DNA from 4 places in the Bacillus sp. NPDC094064 genome. Region 4 is predicted to be linked to each of the others. Evidence: riboswitches for the same ligand, from Rfam matches in the RefSeq annotation. Region 4 holds a riboswitch; each other region holds the start of a gene.

Region 1 (3,136 bases), on a different contig from region 4:
TGAGAACTATTTTCAAAAGGGAGGTGTATAGTTAATGAAGTTAGTTATTCCGAAGCAACATGGTGCATGGGCCATGCTTGTTATACCGTTTCTATTAAGTGTCATACTTGGGAAACCTACCATTTATCATATTCCATTGTTTTTAGCGTGGTTCTTTATCTATTTAGCAACGTATCCATTTCTCATGTACATAAAGCAAAGACGAAAAAAAGAGTTTTTACACGCTGCAATTGTGTATTTTATGATTGCATTCATATTTGGAATGATTTCTTTATTATATGAATGGCGAATTCTTTTATTCGTAGTAGTCATGATTCCATTGTTTATTGTAAATATGTATTACGCTCGTCAAAAGAATGAAAGAGCATTACTAAATGACATTAGCGCGATTATTGTTTTCTGTATCGGTGGTTTAGTCAGTTATTATTTTTCAATGAAACTCATAGATACAACAGCATTATTCATTGCGCTTATTTCATTTTTATATTTTTTAGGAAGTACGTTTTATGTAAAAACGATGATTCGTGAGAAAAATAACCCGAAATATCGTCTTATATCTTGGGGGTATCATATTGTATTAACGATTATCATTTTTACTATGAATCCGTGGTGTTCTCTTATTTTTGTACCAAGTGTTATTCGAGCAATTGTGTTGTATGGCAAAAAAATCTCTATCATAAAAGTAGGAATTTTAGAAATTGTTAATTCTGTATATTTTCTAATCATAACGGCAATAATAATGAAGTATGCCATTTGAAAAAGCTTCCCACCGTATGATGGGAAGTTTTTTCAATCTTGTTCTAAAATGTGAACGGTGTAATCGCAGCGTTGAATAGCTTGTTCGATCGCATAAAGGGATTGTTCAATACGAGCGCGATTAAAATCTTTTTCAACAGTCTGTAGTGCTTCTTCTAAACAATGTTTTGCTTCTTGTAATGATTGAAAAGAATCTTGTACATATCCACGGGCGTTTTGATGCATTTCATACTCCTCCTTGAATGTTCATATATGTATAGTATGAACAGTAAAAAAGAAAATATAATTTGTTATATTTGTTTGACAATTAAAGTGAAATTACGTATAGTTAATTTTAAAGTGAATATTTTCTTATCCAGAGAGGTGGAGGGACTGGCCCGATGAAACCCAGCAACCGCGATGCAGGTGCTAATTCCAGCAGAACATATTTGTTCTGGGAGATAAGACGAAGATATACGTAACTTCTTCTTATCGGAGAGGTTTTTTTGTTGCAAAAAAAACCGATTACGAAAATTTATATTAAGAAGAAAGGGGTTGCGCATTACTGTGACACTCGAAAAATACGTAAAACTGCGTAGTACAGTTTATGAATATATGATAGAGCAAGATAAGCCAATATCATTGTTAGATATTCAAGAACATATCGTTTCGCATCATGAAGGAAAATTCACGAAAAAGATGTTACATCAATTTTATTTATCAAGGCTATTAGACGAACTAAAACTGGATGGGAAAATTACTTTAGCTGATGATGAATATCTCTATGCTGAAAAAGGGGTATTTTATAAGGCGAGAAAAGGGAGCTAGGCTCTCTTTTTTTTGAAGTATGTAGTGTAAAAGACTGCTAAAGCAGCCTGATACAGGGAATGGTGTTGAGTGTGTAGTGTCAAAGATTGAATGTGCCTGAAAGAGGCACTTCGTATCGGCTGCAAATGAAAAGAGACACCTCCGCCGAATAGGTGTCAGTCGTTTTGTCATATAGACTCGCTATTTGACAGTTATTAGAATAACATGCAGGTTTTTTTAAGTCAAAAGGGAATTAAAGGAAGAGGTGCAAGTATGTACGCTTACTTATTAAAAGATATAACGAAATGGATTCCAAAGTATATTATAGATAGAGGATATGAATATTACGAAGATGGGCATGTAGAAGATGTTGAAATACACGATAAGAAAGTATTTGCTTTTGTTACTGGAAATGCAGGAAACTATGAAGTAATTATTGATCTAGAAGATTTCGCAGAAAGTAGCTGCGAATGTCCGTATGAGAATCTTTGCAAGCATATGGCGGCAGTTGTTTATGATATTCAACATGTAGGTGAGAGTACAGTTAAAGAGAAACTGGAAGATTTAGAAAAAGAGGAGTTACTTACAGTATTAAACCGATTGTTGCAAAGTTCGAAAAACGTGCAAGTTGTAGAGAAGATGTTAAAGAAGGGGAAGCTTTAACTATGAAAGAAAAGGCTCGTACATTATGAATGAACTTGATCGTATTATAAAGTGTTGTCAGTATGATGATGAACTTTTTCGGACGTACATTACATGTTTACTTCAATTGAAGAAATGTAGCGAAGTGTTCGGGCAAGTTCAAATACAATTAAGAAATGATTATTTAATACGAGGCATTTGTGAAAGAGAAGTGGATGAGGTGGTACGGGGAAGTAAAGAATATGAAATGTATTTTCTTCCTAAAGTGTTACGGTGGGATTTCTTAAGGGGAAATCCACATCTAATTGAAAAAGTATGTGAAGATTTTTTTGCATTTGAGTCATTACATCTTACGGAGATAGGGTGGGAAACGATTATAAATTGCATGGGAAATAAAGTGAAACTTTAATCAGTGGGGGTTTTGTTCTTCCCACTGATTATTAGTTGAACCAATCGGGCATTTACGGGCAGTTGATCTCACACCTAACTGCTTTGCGTATGGATGAGAGTTTACTGCCCGTTAATGCGGGGTAAATAATTTATTATGTAAAAAAGCTAGTATAAAACTAGCTTTTTATTTAAATAAATAAGAAGCATAGACTAATGATAAAACCAGCATATAGTAAGTTAACAACGCAAAATCCCATAATATCACGAGCACCTAAACCAGCTATCGCTAATGCTGGTAATGCCCAGAAAGGTTGAATTAAATTCGTCCAAGCATCGCCTCGCGTAATGGCCATCGCTGTTTTTGCAGCAGGTACACCAAGTTCAGCGCCAGCTGGAATCATAATTGGTGCTTGTACAGCCCATTGACTGCCACCAGATGGAACGAAAATATTAACGATGCCAGCACTTAAAAATGTAAAGAGCGGGAAAGTCGTTTCGTTTGAAATGCTAATAAAGAAATTAGAAATAGCTCCGCCAAGTGAAAGTCCTTCACTATTTGCCT
Region 2 (3,136 bases), on a different contig from region 4:
CCGTATAAACCAGCTGGTAAAACAGGGACCGCACAAACGGTATACGGTGGAGAAAGTGATGTTGGGCGAAATGAGAAAGGCGATCGTAGAGAATGCTATAACTTAACATTAGCAGGATATGCCCCATATGATGATCCAGAAGTAGCATTTTCTATTGTTGTACCGTGGGTTATAAATGATAAATCTGGTATTAACTCTAATATTGGAAAAGAAGTTTTAGATGCTTATTTTTAATTAAAAAGTAAGCGATTAACTGGAGAAGCGACAAAAGTAGAGAATTGAAAAATGTGAATCGTCTCAAGTATGTATAGAAACTAGAGACGTTTTAATATAGGAATAGATTAGAAAAGAGGCATAAAATAATTCTATTAACTATTCACGTTTTATAAAATAAATCATATATTGATAGCATAGGACAAGCTGAAAAGCTTATCCTAACCTCACAGAACACTCCTTATCACATCTAAGCATCTGCCTATGCAGATGCTTTTTTATTGATAACCATTATTTATAAACATAACGTAGCAAGTGTTTTAGGAATAATAGTTTTGTAATATAGTAATTGTAGTTGTAGTTGTAGTTGTAGTTGTGAATCCATAGTTAAATTAATAGTTTGGACAATATAAAAGCATAAAGGTTACACTTGTATATTTTTATTATCCAGCGAACTGCACAGCAGTATTTGCATGTAAAAAAGCAGTGTCAAAAACAGGAACAGTAAGATCATTTTGGGAAATGAGCAAAGGTATTTCAGTGCAGCCAAGTAGTATACCTTCTGCGCCATTTTGAATTAATGAACTTGTAATTTGTAATAGTCTTTCTTTTGATGATTTTGAAATAATTCCTTTACTTAATTCGTTTAATATAATGTGATGGATAAAAGTTCTTTCCTCTTCATTTGGAATGATTGTCTCAATGTTGTAATTTGCTAGTCGTGATGTATAGAAATCTTGTTCCATCGTTTGTTTCGTTCCTAGTAGTCCGATACGCTTTATATTTTGTTCTACCATTTCTTTAGCACTTACATCACCAATGTGAAGGAGCGGAATAGATATTGCATTTTCTACTTCTTCAGCAAATAAATGAACCGTATTTGAACACATTAATAAACATTCAGCCCCAGATTTTTCAACCTTTTTTGCAACTGTCACTAATTCATTTTTCACTTCTTCATATTGGTGGTTTTGTAATAAAGTAGTTACTTCACCAAAGTCCATACTATATAAAACGAGCTTCGCATTTTGATCATATTGAGAAAGTGTAAGTGTATTAATATGTTTATAGTATAGTGAGGTAGATTCCCAACTTAGTCCACCAATTAAACCAATTACTTTCATCATATATTCCTCCCGTAACAATTTTGAATTCATTATTTCATAATTCCGATAAGAATACAATGATATAAATAATCTATTTAACGAAAAATAAAAAATAATTAGAAAAGTATTGAATTTTTTCTTTCTTAGTGCCATAATACGAATTACAAATTAATACTTATCCAGAGAGGTGGAGGGAACGGCCCTAAGAAACCTCAGCAACCCCTATGTAAATTCATAGGAAGGTGCTAACTCCGCAGAGGACACGATGTGTTTTTTGAAAGATAAGAGGATTCTTGAACGTGAAAGAAAATGACCTCTTATGTAAGAGGTCATTTTTTGTTGTATAGAAAGGGAGTGTCGATGCATAATTCGTTTTTTAAACAAATATAGAGTAATTAAAGCTGACTAATATGAGAGGGGAATTGTAATGAATAAATTAGCAACAAAGGTAGTGGTAGCAATTGGAATTGGAGCAGCATTATACGGGATATTAGGACTTTGGGGATTTACTATTGCACCAAATACATTTATTAAACCTGGATTAGCCATTTTAACTGTTTTTGGAGCATTATTTGGTCCAGTGGCGGGACTGTTAATAGGGCTTATCGGTCATACCGTAACAGATACAATTGCTGGATTTGGTATTTGGTGGGGATGGGTTATTAGCTCAGGTATTATCGGTTTTGCGATGGGTCTCATTCAAAAAAGGAATGGCTTTAGTGTGAAAAATGGGGCGTATAGTAAAGGCGATATTTCTTATTTTGCAATTACTGGATTAGTTGGTATTGTCATCGCGATTATATTTGCTGGAGCATTCGATATTATTGTGATGGGAGAACCGTTTGACAAAATTGTTATACAAGTATTAGGAGCGACAATAGCTGATGTTATTGTATTCTTAGTTCTTGGATTACCAATTACAATTGGCTTAGCTAAATCTAATAAGAAACATACACATTTAAAAATTGAAAAGTAGGGGTGTTAATATGCGACCGATTATTTCTTTTGAACAATTTAACTTTCAATACAGGCATGCCGCACAGCCTACGTTGAAAGATATTACGTTTCATATATACCCTGGGGAGAAAGTATTAATTGCTGGACGAAGCGGTTCAGGAAAGTCCACATTAGCTCATTGTATTAATGGGCTAATCCCATTTTCATATGAAGGGATTAGTACGGGAAATATTTCAATTGCTGGTAAAGATCCGAGGGAAGGCAGTATTTTTGAGCAGAGTAAACATGTAGGCACAATTTTGCAAGATCAAGACTCTCAATTTATTGGTCTAACAGTAGAGGAGGATGTAGCTTTTTATTTAGAAAATGAATGTGTACATCAAGATGATATGAAAAAGATTGTTTCGGACTCATTAAGAAAGGTGAAGATGCATACTTCTCATAAACAAAGACCACATGAATTGTCAGGGGGTCAAAAGCAAACCGTTTCTCTAGCAGGTCTGTTAACAACAAATGCCGATATATTATTGTTCGATGAACCGTTAGCAAATTTAGATCCACTAAGCAGCCTACATACGACCGAACTTATTAAAGATATACATAAACAATATAATAAAACAATTGTAATTATTGAACATCGAATAGAAGAAATTTTAAATTTGGATTTAGATAAAATTATTTTAATTGATGAAGGTGTAGTTGTTGCGATAGGGACACCGGAAGAGATTTTAGCGACAAATATATTACCACACATCGGCTTAAGAGAGCCTATTTACATCGAAGCATTAAAGAGATTGCATTGTGATAGAAAAAATGACTTAATATATCCAATTGAAAATCTGCAAAAGGAAAGGATTAAT
Region 3 (3,136 bases), on a different contig from region 4:
GACTACCAAGAGCAATTAGAGCCAAAATACCGGCCGCGATAAACGCTAGAAATTGTTTCATCTTGTGCTTGCCTCCCTTCGATTTGATACTCTTATCTTAACTATTTTTTCATCTTTCCATAACGAGCTTAAGAACCGTTTTCGACTCAGACTTAAGACCGAGTTGCATTCAGCCTTTCGTAAAAACATATGGCGGGATAGACTGATTTACTTTTTTATTACACATAAAAAGCCGTACAGAGAATATTCCCTGTACGGCTTTCGTTACTATTAATAAACTTCATTTTTAATTATGCTGTTTTATGATACTCTTTCTTTCCCGCCACTTTAGAAAACCTCGGGAAACCGATTAATATAGAAATGATTCCACATACTCCAACTAAGATTGGATAAAACGCATATGGTAACAATTCAATCGGAGATAAAGCCGCAAATCCTGCTGCCGTTAACATTTGCGCACCATACGGAATTAACCCTTGCACACAACATGAGAAAAGATCTAGTACACTCGCTGATTTACGAGGATCAATTTCATATTGATCTGCAATGTTTTTCGCAAGCGGACCTGTAAAGATAATAGAAATCGTATTATTCGCTGTACACATATTCGTCATACTCACTAAGCCAGCAATACCAAACTCTGCTCCTTTTTTCGAACGAATATTACGTGTTAAAAGATTCATTAAATATTGAATGCCACCATTATATTGAATCAGTTCGACCATACCACCAATTAAAATAGCAAGTAATACTAACTCCATCATACCGCCTATTCCAGTCGTTACACTTTTAAAGAAACTCTCTAACGTGTAACTGCCATCTAAAAGACCAATAACGCCGGATAATACAGTTCCACCAGTTAACACAATAAGTACATTCCAGCCAAGTAGCGCTGTAATAAGTACTCCTGCATACGGTAAAATCTTTATCCAGTCAAAGCTATGAGCTTTAATGTCTGTATCATTACCTAAAGTAATCATTACTAATAGTACAATTGTAATGATAGCGGCTGGTAATACAATTAAAAAGTTCGTTTTAAACTTATCTTTCATTTCTGTTCCTTGTGAACGTACAGCTGCGATTGTTGTATCTGAAATAAATGATAAATTATCACCAAACATCGCTCCACCAACAACCGTAGCCATCGTAAGTGCAATTGAGATATCAGTTTGCCCACTAATACCTACAGCAATTGGTGCTAACGCAGCAATTGTTCCCATTGAAGTACCCATCGCTAATGAAATAAATGCCCCTATAACAAAAATTCCAGCTACGATAAATCCTTGCGGTAAAATTGATAACGCTAAGTTAACTGTAGAATCAACGCCGCCCATCCCTTTTGCTGTTTCAGAAAACGCTCCTGCAAGTACAAAAATCAGAACCATAATCATAATATCTGGGTTCCCTGCACCTTTAGCAAATCGTTCCACTTTTACATTAAAGCTTTCTTTACGATTCATCGCTAAAGCGACTCCTACAGCAATTGAAATTGCTACAAGTATCGGCAATTTATAGAAATCACCTGTAATAATTCCAGAACCAATAAATAGCGCCAAAAATATCCCAAGCGGTAATAAAGCCAAACCATTTCCTCTCGTTTCTTTCAAAGTACCATCTCTCCCTAGTTTCAACCTTTTTCTAATGAATAACAAAAGACCTCTTCCAATGAGAAGAGGTCTTATACATCTATAAGAAACACTCTTCTCATCTTTCAAGCACATGCTTGCTGGATTTGGCACAGCACTCTGAAATCGAGTCCGCTGCCGAGGCATCGTAGGGCCAGTCCCTCCGCCTCTCTTTATAAGAAGGTTTCATATTTATTTTTTAATAATAATTTCTTCCCTAACTTTACTTGCTTACAAAACAAAAGTCAATTATTTTTTGTATAGATTTTTTTGGTAATTATACAAAAATTTGAATGCAATAATCATTTTAACTTTTTTATTTCTTCTTCCAATATTGAAATCCAATAAAATTCACTCTTTTTTATTGTATCTATTATCCATTTTGTTGTATGCCAAGCTAACTCATATTCTTCCTTTGTAACATCGTCATTTTTATAAGCATCCTCTAACTCATCTTCATCCAATACATATATTTCACCATTTGGTAACAATACTACATCTAAATATAAATCATCAAAATAAGGTAAACCACGTTCGTCTATTTCATATTCCTTCGCTACGTCAATATAATATTGCACTAATTTTTGTTGATCGTCTAACATAGCTGTAATAGCAAAGTTTTTCCCGCTTATAAAATATTGCATCCATGTATACCCGTCATCTGCAATACAAAGCTCTTTACCATTGTATTCTTTATAACTAGGCTCTCTCACTTTTTTTATATCTAATATCCCTAACATACCTGCTTTAACTTGCTTGACTATATAATTTTTCTCTATTAGCCGCTTCCACGAAGAACCGTCACCATATTTTCGTTTCATTACGTCCGCTCCTCTTCTATATATAGAAAAGCTCTCACATATTATGTGAGAGCTTTTTCATATTATAATTAAGCCGCTTGACCCTTTTCAGATATCTCTTTTAAATAAGCTTGTCCTTTTTCAGCGTCATATTGACCTTCCCACTTAGACATAACTACAGCTGCTAAAGAGTTACCTACAACGTTAACCGCTGTACGAGCCATATCTAAAATACGGTCAATACCAGCGATGAATGCTAAACCTTCAGCTGGAATACCTACTGTACCAAGTGTCGCTAATAATACAACGAATGATACGCCCGGTACACCCGCGATACCTTTTGAAGTAACCATTAATACAAGTAATAATGTAATTTGTTCCGTAATGGATAAATCAATATTGTACATTTGCGCTAAGAAGATTGCTGCAATTGCTTGATATAAAGTTGATCCATCTAAGTTAAATGAATAACCTGTCGGAATAACGAAAGATGTAATCGCTTTCGGGCAACCGAATTTTTCCATTTTCTCCATAATTTTCGGTAAAACTGTTTCTGAACTTGCTGTAGAATACGCTAAGATCAGCTCGTCTTTTAAAATCTTAAAGAATTGGAAAATGTTAATTCCGAATATTTTCGCTGTAAGTCCTAACACGACCACAACGAAGAAGATCATTGCTCCGTATACTACAATGAGCAATTTCCCTAATGGA
Region 4 (3,136 bases):
TATCTTTGGCACCGTCTGCTTGTAAGAAACTAACGGGTTTTTGACCATCAAACCCAATAGCACCGTAAGCAAAATCATGAACAACTAATATATTATGCTTATTAGCAAAATGAATGGTTTCATCAAAAAAATCTTTTGATGCAGTAGCACCAGTAGGATTGTTTGGATAGTTTAAAAACATTAGCTTGGCTTGCTTGGCAATAGAGTCATCAATTTTCGTATAATCTGGTAAAAATTTATTTTCTGCAATAAGCGGCATTGTTTCAAATTGCGCTTTTGCTAAAGCAACTCCTGATAAATAATCTGGATAGCCTGGATCTGGAACGAGAATAGTATCACCAGGGTTTGTAAAACACATTGGTAATTCTACTAATCCAGCCTTTCCACCAAACAAAATAGCAACTTCAGTTTTTGGATTTACTACTACATCATATTCACGTTGATAGAATGTTGCCACGGCTTCTTTTAAGCTTTCGTGTCCGCGAAATGGCGGATATTTATGATGGATGGTCTTTTCTGCAGCATCTTGTAAAGCTTTTACGATATGCTGCGGTGTTGGTTGATCTGGATTACCTTGACCTAGATTAATAACATCGTGACCAGCTGCAACGACTTTGTTAACTTTTGCAACAAGTGAAGCAAAAAATTGTGTTGGCAATGATGTTACTATCTCAGAAGGTTGAAATAATTTCATACTTTCCACCTCTTTTGAAAGTTGTTACAATTCTAGTGACAAATGATATAATCTTTCCAGTATTTTGTAAAGAAAAAAATAAGAATGGGGCTGACAAAATGAAAGTCGCATGTATTCAAATGGATATTGTCTTTGGAGATGTAGAAAAAAATATTGAGAACGCTAAAACTAAAATTAGTGAAGCGATGAAGGAAAGACCAGATGTTATCGTCTTACCAGAACTATGGACAACAGGATATGATTTAACGAGACTTTCTGAAATCGCAGATAGTGATGGATTGAAAACGAAAGAAAAGTTGAAAGAATGGTCGAAGCAATATGGTGTACATATTGTCGGTGGCTCTATAGCGAAGCAAACAGAGCAAGGTGTTACAAATACAATGTATGTGGTAACTAATAAAGGAGAACTAGTCAATGAATATAGTAAAGTGCATTTATTTCAGCTTATGGATGAACATAAATATTTAATCGCTGGAAATAGTACAGGTGAATTTAAGATAGATGATGTAGAGTGCGCTGGTATAATTTGTTATGACATTCGTTTTCCGGAGTGGATGCGCGTTCACACTGCTAAAGGTGCAAAAGTTTTATTTGTTGTAGCAGAATGGCCATTAGTCCGTTTAGCGCATTGGCGTTTGCTTCTGCAAGCAAGAGCGGTTGAAAATCAGTGTTATGTTGTGGCATGTAATAGGGCAGGAAAGGATCCGAATAATGAGTTTGCCGGTCATTCTTTAATTGTCGATCCTTGGGGAGAAGTTGTTGTAGAAGCAAATGAAGAGGAATCCATTTTATTTGGAAAGCTTACATTCGAGAAAATTAAAGAAGTACGCAAAGGAATTCCAGTTTTTGCAGATCGTCGTCCAGAATTATACAAATAAAATGTTGACAAGTGATTTTTATTCTTGGTATAGTCTTCAACATAAAGTTAAAAATTCGAAAAATTATACAACTCTTATCAAGAGCAGGTGGAGGGATTTGGCCCGATGAAGCCCAGCAACCGACCGTAAAACCATTGTGAAATGGGGCGTTTATTACGCCAAAAGGCACGGTGCTAATTCCAGCAGAAAGTAAACTTTCTGGCAGATAAGAGGGGAGAAGATAAACTTCAAACCTCTTTCTTAGTGGAAAGAGGTTTTTCTTATGCTAGAAAAACCTCTGAATTAAAAAAGGGGGAAAAGACGATGGGATATTATTCATTAACAGAAGTAACAGCTGTACAATATGCGAAAGAACACGGCTATTTTGAAAAAAAAGCAAATGTAGTTTGTCATGAAATTGGAGATGGAAACTTAAATTACGTGTTCAAATTAGAGGATGGGGAGAAGTCGATTATAATAAAGCAAGCTCTTCCATATGCGAAAGTAGTTGGTGAGAGCTGGCCATTGTCTATAAAAAGAGCAACAATTGAAAGTAAGGCATTACAAATTTTTGCGAAGTATGTACCGGATTATGTTCCGGTAGTGTACAGTCATGATGAAGATTTAGCAGTTACAGTAATAGAAGACTTATCAAGGCTAACAATTACAAGAAGGGGATTGATAGATGGAGAAGGGTATCCACTTTTATCCCAACATATTGGCCGTTTTCTAGCACATGTTTTGTTTTATACTTCAGATTTCGGGTTAGAGTCAGAAGAGAAAAGAGTACTAGAAGGTGCATTTGTAAATCCAGACCTGTGTAAAATAACAGAAGATTTAGTGTTTACAGATCCGTTTGGACATTACGATACGAATAATTATGAGCCAGATTTACAGCTAGTGGTTGATGAACTTTGGAGTGATAAAACTTTAAAGCTAAAAGTAGCACAATATAAATATAAATTTTTAACGAGAAAAGAAGCGCTTATTCATGGTGATTTACATACGGGTAGCATTTTTTCATCACCTTCTGAGACGAAAGTGATTGATCCAGAATTTGCAACGTACGGCCCATTTGGGTTTGATCTTGGGCAATTTATTGCAAATTTATTATTAAATGCTTTATCGAGGGAAGAAGAAAAGAGAAGCATACTATTTTTCCATATAGAAAAGACATGGAGTTATTTTGTAGAAGCTTTTACGAAGTTATGGATTGGAGAAGGAGTAGAAGCATATACGAAAGAGAAACAATGGTTACCGATTATTTTGCAAAATATTTTTACTGATGCTGTCGGATTTGCAGGATGTGAGCTTATCCGAAGAACAATTGGCTTAGCTCATGTAGCTGATTTAGATGAAATAGCAAATAAAGAAAAGAGAATTCAAGCTAAGAAACAAGCGCTATGCTTAGGTAAAGAACTAATTAAATATGAATCTAAGAGCGCTGATATTCAACTGTTCCGAACATTATTTCAGCAGACAGTTTCTGGAGGGGTAAAAGCATGAGTACGATTGTTACTATTCCGAGATCTGTCAGTTGGAAAGGTGATGCAATTGCGGTATTAAATCAAACAAAGTTGCCACA

What was found. Region 4 has a riboswitch for S-adenosylmethionine ahead of mtnK (S-methyl-5-thioribose kinase). Riboswitches for the same ligand answer to the same signal wherever they lie in the genome.
Region 1: it holds a riboswitch for S-adenosylmethionine, as region 4 does, so the genes downstream of both, ACQKNI_RS01045 (hypothetical protein) here and mtnK (S-methyl-5-thioribose kinase) in region 4, are expected to answer to the same signal.
Region 2: it holds a riboswitch for S-adenosylmethionine, as region 4 does, so the genes downstream of both, ACQKNI_RS03015 (ECF-type riboflavin transporter substrate-binding protein) here and mtnK (S-methyl-5-thioribose kinase) in region 4, are expected to answer to the same signal.
Region 3: it holds a riboswitch for S-adenosylmethionine, as region 4 does, so the genes downstream of both, ACQKNI_RS05900 (Na+/H+ antiporter NhaC family protein) here and mtnK (S-methyl-5-thioribose kinase) in region 4, are expected to answer to the same signal.

Annotation. Positions count from the first base shown of each region.
Region 1 covers NZ_JBNNUI010000001.1:193,950-197,085, forward strand. Annotated here, with positions in the region: gene ACQKNI_RS01035 (YwiC-like family protein) at 35-757, shown strand; gene ACQKNI_RS01040 (hypothetical protein) at 790-981, opposite strand; SAM riboswitch class I at 1,105-1,203, shown strand; gene ACQKNI_RS01045 (hypothetical protein) at 1,303-1,563, shown strand; gene ACQKNI_RS01050 (SWIM zinc finger family protein) at 1,768-2,205, shown strand; gene ACQKNI_RS01055 (group-specific protein) at 2,231-2,593, shown strand; partial or broken gene ACQKNI_RS01060 (TIGR00366 family protein) at 2,763-3,136, opposite strand, start outside; gene ACQKNI_RS01065 (TIGR00366 family protein) at 3,136-3,136, opposite strand, start outside.
Region 2 covers NZ_JBNNUI010000001.1:567,477-570,612, forward strand. Annotated here, with positions in the region: partial or broken gene ACQKNI_RS03005 (penicillin-binding transpeptidase domain-containing protein) at 1-234, shown strand, start outside; gene ACQKNI_RS03010 (aspartate/glutamate racemase family protein) at 657-1,340, opposite strand; SAM riboswitch class I at 1,492-1,607, shown strand; gene ACQKNI_RS03015 (ECF-type riboflavin transporter substrate-binding protein) at 1,747-2,295, shown strand; gene ACQKNI_RS03020 (ABC transporter ATP-binding protein) at 2,306-3,136, shown strand, end outside.
Region 3 covers NZ_JBNNUI010000002.1:249,912-253,047, reverse strand. Annotated here, with positions in the region: gene ACQKNI_RS05905 (flagellar basal body rod protein) at 1-61, opposite strand, end outside; gene ACQKNI_RS05900 (Na+/H+ antiporter NhaC family protein) at 291-1,607, opposite strand; SAM riboswitch class I at 1,702-1,807, opposite strand; gene ACQKNI_RS05895 (DUF402 domain-containing protein) at 1,928-2,446, opposite strand; gene gltP (glutamate/aspartate:proton symporter GltP) at 2,515-3,136, opposite strand, start outside.
Region 4 covers NZ_JBNNUI010000003.1:472,050-475,185, reverse strand. Annotated here, with positions in the region: gene ACQKNI_RS10225 (pyridoxal phosphate-dependent aminotransferase) at 1-694, opposite strand, end outside; gene ACQKNI_RS10220 (carbon-nitrogen family hydrolase) at 709-1,572, shown strand; SAM riboswitch class I at 1,644-1,784, shown strand; gene mtnK (S-methyl-5-thioribose kinase) at 1,876-3,057, shown strand; gene mtnA (S-methyl-5-thioribose-1-phosphate isomerase) at 3,054-3,136, shown strand, end outside.